One region of the Desulfofundulus luciae genome, then DNA from elsewhere that is predicted to be linked to it. Evidence: riboswitches for the same ligand, from Rfam matches in the RefSeq annotation. Region 1 holds a riboswitch; the other holds the start of a gene.
What was found. A riboswitch is a leader RNA that binds a small molecule or an ion and turns the genes downstream of it on or off. The one in region 1 is predicted to bind thiamine pyrophosphate.

Region 1 (7,099 bases):
ATCAGCAAGCGCACATTACGGTTCATCCAGTACCACCTCCTTTAAAGCCGTCAAGGGGGTCCTTCCACATGATCACGGCGTCCTCGTTGGTGTCGGTGTAATATCCCCGGCGCCGGCCCCGTTCCACGAAACCCAGGGATGTATAAAGGTGCCGGGCCACGTGGTTGGAAGTGCGCACCTCAAGGGTCATACGGCTGGCTCCCAGCGTGACCGCCCGGCGCATGAGTTCCTGCATCAGTTTCCGTCCGATATGGCGCCGGCGGTACTGGGGATGCACGGCCACATTGGTCACGTGGGCCTCATCCAGAACCAGCCACATCCCGGCATAGCCGACCACCTTTTGACCCGCCAGAACAACGATGTATACGGCAAACTCGTTTTGCAACAATTCATATGTAAAGGCATGGCGGGACCATGGAGTGGTAAAAGATGCCTGCTCAATGGCCAGTACCTCATCCAGATGATCGCAGGACATTTCGGCAAAAGTCAGTTCCATAGGCATGCACCGGCTTACCCTTTTTGTTTTTGGAGCCATTTCACTTCCGCTTCGGATAACCGGATGTAGTTGGGCAACAGTTCAAGGGGATCCTTTCCTTCCCCGGCCATCAGCAGCCGGTAACCCAGCTCGGCCACCGGGGCACCCCGGGGCCAGCGGGCACTACCCGGGGCAAAGAAAACTCTCTTGCCCAGTTGTTTTTTAAAGAATTCGCCGTAAATGGGCACCCCGTCGCCCGACAGGGTAACCGGGAGTTCCAGGGGTTCAAGACGCCGCACCAGTTCCCCGGGCCGGACCGCCATAGGGCCTTCCAGGCGTTCCAGTTTCCCCTCGACCGTTCGATATACCGCCGCATAGACCTCATCTTTCCGGGCGTTAAGAATAGGGCAAATTAACCCGCCCTGGCCGGTTAAAGGATACGCCAGGGCGTCCAGGGTGCTGATACCCACAATGGGTAATTCCCATACCTGGGCCAGGGTTTTGGCCGTAGCCATGCCGATGCGCAGGCCGGTAAAAGAACCGGGCCCCGATGAAACGGCGATGCCGCCCAGATCCTCCCGGGTAACCCGGGCGTCTTCCAGCACGGCTTTAATCATGGGCAGGAGGTTCACCGAGTGGGTGCGCAGGTTGTTAACCATCCGCTCGGCCAGCACCCTTTCCCCCTGGACCACGGCCACTGCAGCCACCGGCGTGGCGGCCTCAATACCCAGCACGAACAAGGGCGCTCAGCTCCTCTACCAGTTCTTCATAGCGCTTTCCCCGGGGGGTTAAAAGAATTTCCCGTAATTCCGGCTCCCCTGGGAATCCCTTAAGGTAAATGTCCAGCCGTTCGGAAGGCAAAACCTCTTCAACCCGCCCGGCCCACTCCACCAGGGTCACGCCCGCACCATAGAAGTATTCTTCATAGCCCAGGTCGGCCATATCCCCGGGCCCGTCCAAACGGTAGACATCCATATGGTAGAGGGGCAGCCGGCCGGAGTATTCGTTAATTAAAGTAAAAGTGGGGCTGGTCACCGGCCCGGTGATCCCCAGGCCCCGGGCGATGCCCCGGGCCAGCACCGTCTTCCCTGCACCCAGATCACCGTGCAGGCACAGGACATCCCCGGGAAGTAAGACGGAGGCCAAAAGGCGGCCAAATTCTTCAGTTTCCCCGGCAGAACGGGTTCGCCATACCAAAGCCATGAAACCACCTTTTTCATATTCTACCATGCAAAAAAGAAGCCTGCCAGTATTATAACCGATGGGCAGGCCGGGGCAAAACTCTTTGTGAAGAGGCAAAGTGATCATAGCCGCGGGCCTCCAGGGGGATGCAACGGCCGCCGGCCAGTTCCAAAACCATTCCCTTTTCCGCCGGGATAATCTCACCAATGCACCGGCATTCCTCGCCGGCCGCGGCAAGCCTTTCCTCCACACCCCTGGCTTTACCGGGTGGAACGGTAAAGACCAGCTCAAAATCCTCCCCCCCGGAAAAGGCCCAATCCAGGGGATTGTGATTGGCCATGGCGGCCACCGTCCTTACCCGGTAATCCACGGGAATATCCCCCGCCCGCACCCGGCAGCCCACACCGCTGGCCCGGCAGATTTCCCGCAGCTCTGCGGCCAGGCCATCGCTGACGTCATCCATGGCCGTAACCCCGGCGCTGGATAAAATCCGCCCGGCCCGCAATCTCGCCCGGGGCTCCAGGTGAGCCCGCTTAAGGAAAGCTGCCATCCCGGGGTCAATAGTTAAATCCGGGTGCTGGCACAGGTACAGCCCGGCTGCGGATTTACCCAGACTGCCAGTTACGTAGATCAAGTCCCCCACCCTGGCCCCGCTGCGGTAGACCGCCCGGCCTTTTTCCACGAACCCCAGCAGGGCCAGGTTTATTACCAGCCGCTCCGGGCTCATCACCGTGTCTCCACCCACGATATTGAGGCCATATTCCCCGGCAGCCCGCCTGATACCCTGGTACAGTTCTTCTACTTCCTCCACAGACAGGCGGGTAGGCAGGCCCAGGGAAACCACGCCGTGGGCGGGCCAGCCGCCCATGGCCGCAATATCGCTCACATTAACCGCCACAGTCTTGATGCCTACCTGGGCGGGGGTAGCATAATCCAGCGAAAAGTGGACCCCTTCCACCAGCATGTCGGTGGTAAACAACAGCCACCAGGGGCCTTCCAGGTTTAAAACCGCCGCGTCATCCCCTATGCCCTGCACCACCTCTCCCGGCCGGTTGATCAAATCCCGGGACAAACGGTCTATGAGGCCGAACTCGCCCAGATCGCTGAGCTTCAAGACTCTACCATCCCCTTAGCACTCTTCCACCCTTTCCGCGCCCAGGTACCTGGCCACAATCTCCATGGCACAGAAGTCGCCGCACATGGTGCAGGCTCTGGTTCCGGCGGGATTGCGCTTCTCACGATATGCCCGGGCTTTTTCCGGGTCAATGGCCAGATTAATCTGGGCCTCCCAGTCCAGGGCCTTGCGGGCCCGGGCCATAGCCAGGTCCCATTCCCGGGCTCCCGGCACACCCTTGACCAGGTCCGCCGCGTGGGCGGCAATGCGGGACGCCACCACCCCTTCCTTTACATCATCTATGGTGGGCAGTCCCAGGTGTTCAGAAGGGGTTACATAACATAAGAAGTCCGCCCCGGCCATGGCGGCCACCGCTCCCCCAATGGCGGCGGTAATGTGATCGTAGCCGGGGGCAACGTCGGTAACCAGCGGGCCCAGGACGTAAAAGGGGGCCCCGTTGCACAATGTCTTTTGCACCTGCACATTGGCGGCCACCTGGTCCAGGGGAACATGCCCTGGCCCTTCCACCATGGCCTGCACCCCCGCGGCCCGCGCCCGGTCCACCAGTTCGCCCAGTACAATTAACTCCTGGATCTGGGCCCGGTCGGTGGCATCGGCCAGGCATCCCGGCCGCAGGCCGTCCCCCAGGCTCAAGGTGACGTCGTAACGCAGGCATATTTCCAGCAGCCGGTCAAACTGTTCATAAAGGGGATTCTCCCGGCCGTTGTGCAGCATCCACCCGGCCAGGAAAGAACCGCCCCGGCTGACAATATCGGTAACGCGCCCCTGCCTTTGCAGGCGCCCAATGATTTCCATGGTGACCCCGCAGTGCACGGTCATGAAGTCCACCCCATCGGCGGCCTGCTTTTCAATCACGGCAAAAAGGTCGTCGGCCGTCATCTTCACAATACTACCCCGTTTTTCCCTGGCTTCCACTGCCGCCTGGTAAATGGGCACGGTACCCACCGGTACGGAACTCCTGGCAATAATCGCCCGGCGGCAGCCGTCCAGGTCTCCTCCGGTAGAAAGGTCCATCACCGCATCGGCCCCGGCCTTTAAGGCGGTTTCCAGTTTGACTAATTCGTCCTCGATACTGGCAAAAGCGGTGGATGTGCCCAGGTTGGCATTGATTTTGGTCCGCAATCCCTCTCCGATGCCACAGGGATCCAGGCCGACGTGGTTTTTATTGGCCGGAATAACCACCGTACCGGCAGCTACTTTCCTTAAAATTTCTTCCACCGGCACTCTTTCTCTGTCAGCTACCCGGCGCATGGCCGCCGTTACTTCCCCTGCCCGGGCTGCTAAAAGTTGAGTCATGGCAAATACCTCCTTGCTTTTTCGATCCGGGAACGCAGTTCGCGGGCAGCGCCGGATACATCTTCTGCCGCCACCACTGCCGTGATCACTGCCACCCCGTCAGCCCCGGCAGCAATCACCTCTTCTACGTTGTATGCCTTGATGCCCCCAATGGCCACTTTGGGTATGCTTACCACCGACGCCACCTGCCGCACCAGGTCTACACCCACCGGGGCCTGGACATCATCCTTGGTATGGGTTTCAAAGACGGGACCTACACCGATATAGTCGGCGCCCTGCCGCTGGGCCTCCAGGGCCTGCTCCACACTGTGGGTGGAGATGCCGATAATTTTGCCGGGGCCGAGAATGCGCCGGGCCATGCCGATGGGCAGATCATCCTGGCCTAAATGCACACCGTCAGCCTCCACTGCCAGGGCTACATCTACCCGGTCGTTGACAATAAAGGTTACCCCCTTCTCCCGGGTCAGGCGGCGCAGTTGGTGTCCGGCGTCAATCAGCTGGCGGGCCGTAAAGGCCTTTTCCCGCAACTGCAAAACCGTTGCTCCCCCGGCAATGGCTGCCCGGGCCACTTCCACCACCGGCCGGCCCCGGCTGAACTTATCCCCCGTAATTACGTAGAGGCTGTAATCAACTCTGCAGCCTCCCGGTTTACAAGAAGGAGCTTCACCCGCGTCCAGCTGCACCAGGCGGCTCACCATTTCCCTTTCCACCAGATAAGCGGCATAGCGGATCTCCTTAAAGGGAGCGGTTACCGGCAAAAGACGGGCATACTCCTCCAGCACCCGGGCAGCTTCCTGCACCCGTTTAAAGTTAGCCATAACCAGTTGTAGAAGATTGGTTATTTCCTCTCCCGTGGCCGGGGGAGCAGGGGCGGCCACGTCACCCTCCACATCCCGGGACTGCACCAGAACCGTCCCCCGCCCGGGAAAACTTTCCTGCAATATACCCAGGCGGTGCCGTATATCCCTTATGCGCATGGTCATCCCGGCATCGTCAAGAACAAAACGGGCCACTTCTTCCACCACCCGCAGCCCTTCCCGGGCGCGGTTAAAATTGGCATCCAGGACCCGGTAAAGATCTCCCATGGAACCACCCCCATAAAAAATACCCATCCACCTGATAAGGAGATGGGTATAGTACGCTGCCGGCCACCCATTTCCCTACGCTGGTATGATCCAGATCAGGTTCAAAGGGTAAAGCGAAAAAACGCTTTTCTCAGCCCGGCACCGCGTCACGCAAACAAGAGAACCATGGCTCGTCATGCCAGCTTAAAACCAGCTGTGACTTACCAGTACCGGGCACCCCCATGGGTATAAAACCTTTTCACTTGTATATTTGTATATTGTATAACTGTTCGTCAACAAAAAAATTTTTCCTGCTTTAAATTTTAAATTACGTAACTTTCACCCCAAAAACAGTTCTGTCTTCGATTCCAGGTCAAATCCTGGATCAATGCCTTAACCTTTTCAATGTCAAAGGGTTTGGCCATGCAGCATAGGGCTCCGTTTTTCAGGGCCTGCTCCCTGGTCTGTTCGGAAATGTAGGCGGTCATGATGATAACAATGGTATCCGGGGCAATCCTTCTAATGCGCTTCAGGGCTTCCAGGCCGTCCATTAAAGGCATCCTCACATCCATAAAAATGATCTGCGGGTGAATCTGGCGCACCTTCTCAATGGCCACCAGCCCGTTCTCCGCGGTATGCACCCGGTGACCGAATTCCCTGACAAGTATCTCCAGCAGGTAACGCACCCCGGGTTGGTCATCAACTATTAAAACATCAAGAGTCTCCCTTCTCACACATTGCACCTCCGACATATTGTGACATGAATTTACATCGAAGTTTAATCTTTCCGTTTCTGTTGACTTACATGTTCGACACCAATTCACTTAATCCTGCCAGGTTATCCGTAAATTCCATTGAAAAATATTTAATTTCACCGATATAATTTAATATTTTAATAATTCTGTCAACTATCTCAAAAAACCCGACTTTAGTGATATAGTTCATCATTTCTTCATCAATTTTCTCTCATTTCGTAACCAAGCATATTTTCATTATTTTACTTCTTTTAGGCAGCACATTAACTGCTAATATAATTTCAAGACCTGTGAACCAGCCGCCCATCAATATACGTTTTAATCACCCGGGTGCGGGGATCAAAGGGATGGCCGTTTAACACGATCATATCGGCATCCTTACCCGGCTCCAGGCTACCCAACCGGTTTTCCAGGCCCAGTATCCTGGCCGCATCCAGGGTAATGGCCCGCAGGGCCCTTTCCTCCGGCAGCCCGCCCCGGACGGCCAGGGCGGCGGACAGGGCCAGATACTGAATGGGGACCACCGGGTGATCGGTCATGATGGCAAAAGTAACACCCGCCTCGGCCAGGGCCCGGGGAGTTTGCAGGGAAATCCCTTTCAGCTCTACCTTGGCCCGGTTGGTAATCATCGGCCCCACCACGGCCATCACCCCATGGGCCGCCAGCTCCTGCGCCACCAGGTAGCCTTCGGTGCAATGCTCCACTACCAGCAAAAGATTGAATTCCCGGGCAATGCGCAGGGCGGTCATAATGTCATCGGCCCGGTGAGCATGCACTCTTAATGGAATTTCCCGCCGCAACACCCGTACCAGCGACTCCATTTTTAGATCCCGGTCGGGACGTTCACCCCGCCCGGCCGCCGCCGCTTCCAGTTTGCGCTGGTATTCCTGGGCTTTAGCCAGCGCCTCCCTTAAGAGGGCCGCCGAAGCCATACGGGTGGCAGGCATTTTTTTCTCGCGCCCGTAAGTGCGCTTGGGATTCTCACCAAGGGCGGCTTTTAAGCCCACCGGGGACCGAAGCGCCATCCGGTCGACCACCTGGCCGGCGGTTTTGAGGGCCACCATCTCCCCACCGATGATATTGGCGCTGCCGGGACCGGTGGCCACGGTGGTCACTCCCCCGGCTCGGGCATCTTCAAAGCCCAAATCTGCAGGGTAGACGGCATCGATGGCCCGCAGGTGAGGGGTAACCG
Region 2 (7,099 bases), on a different contig from region 1:
TATTCGGTGTGTACATGAAGGTGTATAAACATGGTCTTCCAAACACTCCTGGACAACCTAGCCTTTTTTCTATGATCCTCATTCGTTTAAGTCAGACAAAATCCTGCTCCCGGTCGTAAAGAAAAGGGGGTGGCTCTTAGCCCCCCCTTTTTAAAACTCTATGGAAGTTTACTGCTCTGCTTCGCCCGGTTGTCTTTGCCGGCAATCAGGGCAGTACCCGTAAAATTCCAGCCGGTGCCGGGTTACCTGCATGCCCGTGCGGTTTTCTACTTCTCTTTCCAGGTTGTTCAGCAGGGGTAAATCCAGATCAAATACCCGGCCACAGCTATCGCAAACAAAATGATAGTGATTATGGGGATTACCATCATAGCGGCTGAACGTGCTGCCGTAGTTAAGTTCCATGATTTCCCGGGCCTGTTTGAGGTTATTTAAATTGCGGTACACGGTGCCCAGGCTGATGTCCGGAATTTGTTTGCGGGCCTGCTCGTAAATCCAGTCTGCCGTGGGGTGAGTGTCGGTATTGCGCAGGATTTCCAGGATTAATTTTTTTTGCCTGGTCATCCGTGTGGTTTTTACCATTAACCTCACCCCTATCTAATAACAGCTACTTTTATAATTAAATATACAGCCTTTTTTTCCCCAATGTCAAGTTCTATTCTTCATCTTCACCGAGAATAAGCCTGGCCGCCCGTCTGCCTGACAGGAGCATCCCGCCGAAAATCGGTCCCATGCGATGGCCGCCGCAAACCGCGTTTGCCGCCATACCGGCCACGAGGAGCCCGGGGAAAATTTCACGTGTATTGGCTACGGTGGCCGTTTCACCCCGCGCGGCCCACATGGGCTTTTCTCCTTCCAGATTGCCGGTCCTGGTTCTTAAAACCGCCCCCATTTTTTTGACCACCATACTGGCCACCTGGGCATCATGTCCGGTGCAGTCGATGACGTATGCCGACTGTACCGTCAGGGGGTCCACGTGCAGGCGGCCCAAATCAACGGGGGTCCAGTTTATTACCAGGCCGGTTATCCGGTTGTCCCTGACCATGACGTCTTCCACGGAAATTAAGTTGTAGATCTTTGCTCCGGACCGTACCGCACCAAGGGTTAAGGCGGCAACGGCTTCCACGGAGCTGGCCGTATAATATCCTTCCTCGAATGTCCTGAAGGAGATACCAAACTCCTTGAGAAGGGGTAATGCTTCGTCCTGGACCACAATCTGGTTGAACATCATCCCCCCGCCCCACATGCCGCCGCCGACGCTGAGCTTGCGTTCAAAGAGAACCACTTTTTTGTTTGCCCGGGCCAGGTAATAGGCGGCCACCAGTCCTGCCGGACCTCCGCCCACTACGGCCACGTCTGATTCCAGCGCTTCCAGCAGTTCCTCCTGGTACCTCGTGATAATAGCCTTGGAAATAGTTACGTCTTCCAGGTGCATTTTGTAATACCACTCCTTTTTTCTTTATTTGTAGCGGTTGACTGGTGGGCATCCCGGTGGCAAATAAAAACAGCGCACCCACAAAAGGATGCGCCACAGTCAACAGCACGTACGGCTTTTCCCTTCGCGGGCATTACCCCGAGCAGGTTTAGCGGGTCAGGTGCTCACTAGCCCTTTCTCAGCCCCTAACAGGAGCTCCCCGTTGTACTTTGCCGGTTTATCAGGCGTGAAAGGCCGGGTCGTCCCGGCTTAAAGGTAACCCTTGCCTTTTAAGCCATTTTAAATACGGCCGCCTGAAATTGCTACTTCGATATTTCCGGCCGGTTATCCTCCTTTTTATGGGGTAAAAATTTTTTTATCCCCTGATGCCGTACTGTTTCATCTTCTTATACAACCAGGCCCTGGAAATACCCAGAGTTTTGGCCGCCTGCATTTTATTACCACCGGCAGTAGCCAGGGCTTCCAGGAGGGCTTCCTTTTCCACCTCCTGGAGTAATGTTGCCAGCGTGCGGTTGTGCAGGTTTCTCTTCTTGCCCTGGCTCATTTTCTGAAGGTAGGGGGGCATATGTTTAACTTCAATGGTATCTCCTTCCACCAGGTTAAAAGCCCTTTCCATTACGTTTTCCAGTTCCCGCACGTTGCCCGGCCAATCGTAGGCGCAAAGCATCTCCCAGACTTCCGGTGACACACCCCGCACCAGAAGACCAAATTCCCGGTTGAATTTCTTGATAAAATGATTGACCAGCAGGGGGAGGTCATCGAGTCTTTCCCGCAGGGGCGGGATATAAAGGGAAACTACATTTAAACGGTAATAAAGATCTTCCCGGAAGTGTCCCTGCCTGATTAATTCCTCCAGATCCCGGTTGGTAGCTGCCACCACCCGTACGTCAACGGCACGGGTCCGGGTATCTCCCAGGCGCTCAATTTCCTTTTCCTGCAGGACCCGCAATATTTTGGCCTGCATGGGCAGGGGCATATCTCCAATTTCATCGAGAAAAATTGTTCCCCCATCGGCCTGTTCGAATTTGCCGATTTGCCCGCCCTTTCTCGCCCCGGTAAAGGCGCCTTCCTGGTAACCGAAAAGCTCCGATTCTAAAAGGTTTTCCGGCACGGCAGCGCAGTTGACCTTGATGAAAGGCCCCCGGTGGCGGGGGGAGGCCGTGTGCAGGGCATGTGCTACCAGTTCTTTGCCTGTGCCGCTTTCCCCCCGGATCAGCACTGTGGAAGGTCCCTGGGCCACCCGCCGGATGGTTTCCTTGAGCCGGATCATATCCCTGCTGGCACCGATCAGGTTGTCTACGGTGTAACGCGCGGTCTGGTTGTCGTTTTGCGTTGTGGAAGGGTAGGAGAAATTTCGCCGTTGGGTACTGATCTTTTTCGCCAGGGCCAGCAACTGTTCCACATCATGGAACATTACTTTACTCACTGTGCCCACCATCTTGCCCCGGTTATAAAGGGGTACCCGCATGACTACCGTTTCCCTGCCCCGGATCCGTACCACTTCCCCATACTGTAATTTACCAATCCAGAGGATTTGGAACAACCGCCTGTCGGGAGCCACCTCACGGATGTGCCGGCCCACGGCCGTTTCGATGGTAACGCCCAGCAGTTCCGCCATGGGCTCGTTTAGCATCAGGACCCGGCCGTCATTATCGATGGCAATGTAGCCTTCGTGTGTGCTGTGAAAAATATTTTCCAGGAGGCCGTTTATTTCCTTGATTTCTTCCAGTTCCTGTGCCAGATGTTGCAACTCGGTGATTTCTTGAGCCACGCCAATGGCGCCCACAATGGTGTTATTGCGGATTATGGGTGTGCGGTTGACCACATACAGGGCATTGCCTACGACAAATTTGCGTCCGATGTGGGGTTTTCCCGTCTGCAACACCTTGGGGAGACCAGTAAAAGGAACGACCTCCCTGATGGGGCGACCCAGGGCCTTTTCTGCCGGGTAATTAAAAATCCGTTCGCTGGTGGGGTTAAAAATGATCACGCGGCCCTGATAGTCTACGGCAACGACCATATTGTGTACGGAGTTAAAAATAGATAGCTCATCCCCTAAAAAGGCGGTGCTTTCCAGTTTGTTGATCGCCAAGGTTTCACCTCCCCCACCTGTAGCCAGAACCGTTTTAATTAACTTATTTCATGATCCGGTGAATTTTTTACCGTCCTTTTACTTCAGCATTTGCCGGTGCAGGATTGCTTCCAGGTGATGCAGGGAATAGCATTCAAACATGCGTACATAAGGCAGGAAGGCATTAACGCCTGGTAAATAGGGCCATTGCTTGCTGGGAACGGGGTTGAGCCACAGGATCTCCTGGACCCGCTCCCGTAAAGAGGCCAGCTCTCGAGCGGCTTCCTGGGGGGCAACGGTCTTTGTGTCACTGACTATGATTGCCAGGGTATCGCCGGTAAGCAGGTGGCGCCAGTGGCGGTGAAAAGTTTTCAGGGCTACGTTAAAGTCGGTGGTTTTTCCCCACTGCCGGCTGGCATTAACAAGCTCGGTCATTACGGGTACAAAACCATCATCCCGCCGGAAGTAAGGGGTAACCCGTTCTAGATCCTCGGAAAAGACGAAGCTTTCGATATCTCGTACCGCACTGCTTAAACCATAGATAAACTGGAGGACAAACCGGGCATAGCGGGCCATGGAAGCGGACACGTCGCAGATGAGGAGCAGACGGGGACGGTGCCGGCGGCGGGACCGGTAGCATAATTTAAGGGGTGACCCGCCGAAGGCAATGTTCCGGCGAATCGTCCTGCGCATATCCAGTTTTTGCCGGCGGTTGCTTTTCCGGTAACGGCGGGAAAGCCGGTTGGCCAGGTGTGTGGACAGGCGCTCAAGGGCTAAGGTAAACTTTTCCAGATCGGCATCGGCAACCTGCTGCATGTCCTGGTGGAGCAGCTGATCATCCGGGTCCCGGTAAAAATCTGCGGCCACACCGGCAATTACGTCATCCATTTCCGTTTCCCCGGTCAGCTCTGCCTCCAGTTGACGCCTGGCTTCTTCCCCCTGGGTTTTCAGCAAGTAGTAGCGCCAGTAGTTGAGAGCTGATTGCATTACCCGGGCGATCAGGTGTCCCGGGTTGTTCACCGGATTGCCGTGCATCTGGCGGATAAGCTCCGTTAAACGCCTTTGTTCCCGTGCTGGCATGCGGGCAAAAGTTTGGATTTCCTCCGGGGTAAAATTTACTTCCGTGGACCAGGGAGAAAGGGCCTGGTTTAATTTTTCCCGGGCATCTGCCAGACGCTGCCGTTCCTCTTCCTCCAGCTGTTTTCTTAACATGCGCCGCCGCTTTTTTTCCTCCGGGGGGACAAAGAAGCGATCAAAGGCCAGGTTAAAAATTTGCCTGTCGGAGGCGTTTTTTACCAGCACCGCCCCCAGGGCAGCCTTGACCTGTTCCCTGGACATAAGGTCAACCAGCGCCAGGGCCTGGTAAGCATCCAGGGCTTCGGCCATGCTTACCCGGATCCCCAGGTGGCGCAGGATATGGGTGAAGCGTACCAGGTTATGGTGCAGGGTATTTTCGCCCTGCCCTTCTACCCGGGTCACTGCCCGGGTGACCGGATCAATTTCCATGTGTGCTCCCCCCGCTAACGGTGATGGTGGCCGCAATGACAGGTGGCCCCGGCAGGGCCGGGCGAATCATCCTTTACCCCCCGGATCTGCTCTACCAGTCCGCTTAATCCCACCTCCCTTTTTAACGTTTCCTGGTCATCACGGTTTTTCAGGAAAAGGCTCAGGGTTTGCCCGAGGATTTCCGGCGTCAGGGCATCGGCATGCAGGGCTACCAGGGCCCGGGTCCAGTCCAGGGTTTCGGCAATGGACGGTTTCTTTTTCAACTTCAGGCGGGACCTGATGAAGTGTACCGCCCGGACCACCTGGCGCACCAGTTCCTCCCGGGCCTGGGGCACTTTGACCTGCAAAATGCGCACTTCCTTTTCCACCGTAGGATAATCAATGTACAAATAGACGCACCGGCGTTTTAACCCGTCGGATAATTCCCTTTCACCATTGCTGGTTAAAACTACCGCCGGGATTTGCTTCGCTTTGAGTGTGCCCAGTTCGGGAATGGATACCTGAAAATCGGACAGCAGCTCAAATAAAAAGGCCTCGAATTCCGGGTCGGTTTTATCAATTTCATCAATTAACAAAACAACTCGTTTTTCGGCCCGGATGGCCTTTAAAAGCGGTCTTTCCAGCAAATATTCCACATCGAAAAGATCCTTTTCCAGGGCGGCAGGATCGCAACTGCCTCTGGCGATTTCGATCTTTAGCAACTGCCGCTGGTAGTTCCATTCGTAAAGGGCCCGGTTTTCGTCCAGCCCCTCGTAACACTGCAGGCGAATCAGCTCCGTATTCAAAGCCCCGGCCAGGGCTTTGGCCACCTCAGTTTTGCCTACCCCGGGGGCCCCCTCCACCAGCAGGGGCTTGGCCAGTTTTAAGGACAGGTAGAGGGTAATCACCAGGTCCTGATCACAAATGTAGCCCTGGGTTTCCAGTTTTTGTTGTAGCTGTTCGACGGTCAGCTCCATGGATTTCTCCTTTCCCGGTATTACCCCTGGTAACAAGTGCAAACAGCCGAGTGTAAACAATAGTATTCGTTCTGACGGCACCGAAATCCTTCAATAATTTTTTGAAATTACATAAGTTTGTGTTAACGTAACCCTGGAAAGCCCTGCTGGCGCAAGGCCTCGTACAGAACCAGGGCTACGGAGTTGGCCAGGTTTAGAGAGCGGGTAGTGCCCTCCCGCATGGGAATGCGCAGGGTATAGTCCCGGTTGGCGGACAGCAGTTCCGCAGGCAGTCCCTGCGTTTCCTTGCCGAAGACCAGAAAGTCATCCGCTCCATATCTGACCTCATTATATAAATGTATGCCCCGGGTGCTGAAGAAATAAAAACGGTGTTGGGGATACAGGTGGCGTACTTCTTCAAAGGAATCGTGGTAGTGTATTTCCACCAGATGCCAGTAGTCCAGGCCCGCCCGTTTAAGATGCTTATCATCGGTGGAGAAGCCCAGGGGGCGAACCAGGTGGAGAATGCTGCCGGTGGCCGCACAGGTGCGGGCAATATTGCCGGTGTTGGCAGGAATTTCTGGTTCAACCAGAACAATGTGCACTGGGATCGACTCCTTTGAGTAGAAGTTCTATCCTCGTTTACCGGTATCAACGACAAGCCAGCAACATTAGATTGCAGCCTTTTGGCTCCCGCCCGAACGGGCGGGAGCTTTTTCAAGCACTTGTTAGCGGTTCTCGCCCGTCGCGGCTTGGACAAAGATGGGCCACGGGGCAGGCGTTGCACCGGGGCCGGCGGGCGGTGCAAACGGTACGGCCGTGGGCAATTAGCTGGTGGTGGGCGGCCCGGCGGGCGTGTTCCGGGATAATTGCCAGTAGTTCCTCCTCAGTTTTTTGGGGAGTCTTACCCCGGGCCAGGCCCAGGCGGTGACTGACCCGGAAGACATGCGTATCCACCGGGAGGGCGGGTCGACCGAAGGCTACATTAAGCACTACGTTGGCAGTCTTGCGACCTACTCCCGGAAGACCCTCCAGTTCCTCCAGGCTCTGGGGAACCTGGGAGTTGTATTTTTCAACCAGGATGCGGCTGGTGGCAATGATATTCCTGCTTTTATTCTTATACAATCCACAGCCCTTGATTTCCCGGGCCAACTC

Region 2: it holds a riboswitch for thiamine pyrophosphate, as region 1 does, so the genes downstream of both, J2Z49_RS05215 (sulfide-dependent adenosine diphosphate thiazole synthase) here and J2Z49_RS12335 (thiamine phosphate synthase) in region 1, are expected to answer to the same signal.

What each region holds. Positions count from the first base shown of each region.
Region 1 is NZ_JAUSUX010000025.1:14,871-21,969, forward strand. It holds gene J2Z49_RS12305 (hypothetical protein) at 1-26, opposite strand, end outside; gene rimI (ribosomal protein S18-alanine N-acetyltransferase) at 23-502, opposite strand; gene tsaB (tRNA (adenosine(37)-N6)-threonylcarbamoyltransferase complex dimerization subunit type 1 TsaB) at 511-1,215, opposite strand; gene tsaE (tRNA (adenosine(37)-N6)-threonylcarbamoyltransferase complex ATPase subunit type 1 TsaE) at 1,196-1,678, opposite strand; gene thiL (thiamine-phosphate kinase) at 1,728-2,771, opposite strand; gene thiC (phosphomethylpyrimidine synthase ThiC) at 2,787-4,088, opposite strand; gene J2Z49_RS12335 (thiamine phosphate synthase) at 4,085-5,200, opposite strand; TPP riboswitch at 5,228-5,404, opposite strand; gene J2Z49_RS12340 (response regulator) at 5,476-5,886, opposite strand; gene J2Z49_RS12345 (amidohydrolase) at 6,189-7,099, opposite strand, start outside.
Region 2 is NZ_JAUSUX010000006.1:67,617-74,715, reverse strand. It holds gene J2Z49_RS05225 (DNA polymerase III subunit alpha) at 1-32, opposite strand, end outside; gene J2Z49_RS05220 (Fur family transcriptional regulator) at 169-579, opposite strand; gene J2Z49_RS05215 (sulfide-dependent adenosine diphosphate thiazole synthase) at 653-1,432, opposite strand; TPP riboswitch at 1,534-1,644, opposite strand; gene J2Z49_RS05210 (sigma-54 interaction domain-containing protein) at 1,788-3,524, opposite strand; gene J2Z49_RS05205 (vWA domain-containing protein) at 3,603-5,009, opposite strand; gene J2Z49_RS05200 (AAA family ATPase) at 5,024-5,965, opposite strand; gene trmL (tRNA (uridine(34)/cytosine(34)/5-carboxymethylaminomethyluridine(34)-2'-O)-methyltransferase TrmL) at 6,088-6,549, opposite strand; gene nth (endonuclease III) at 6,662-7,099, opposite strand, start outside.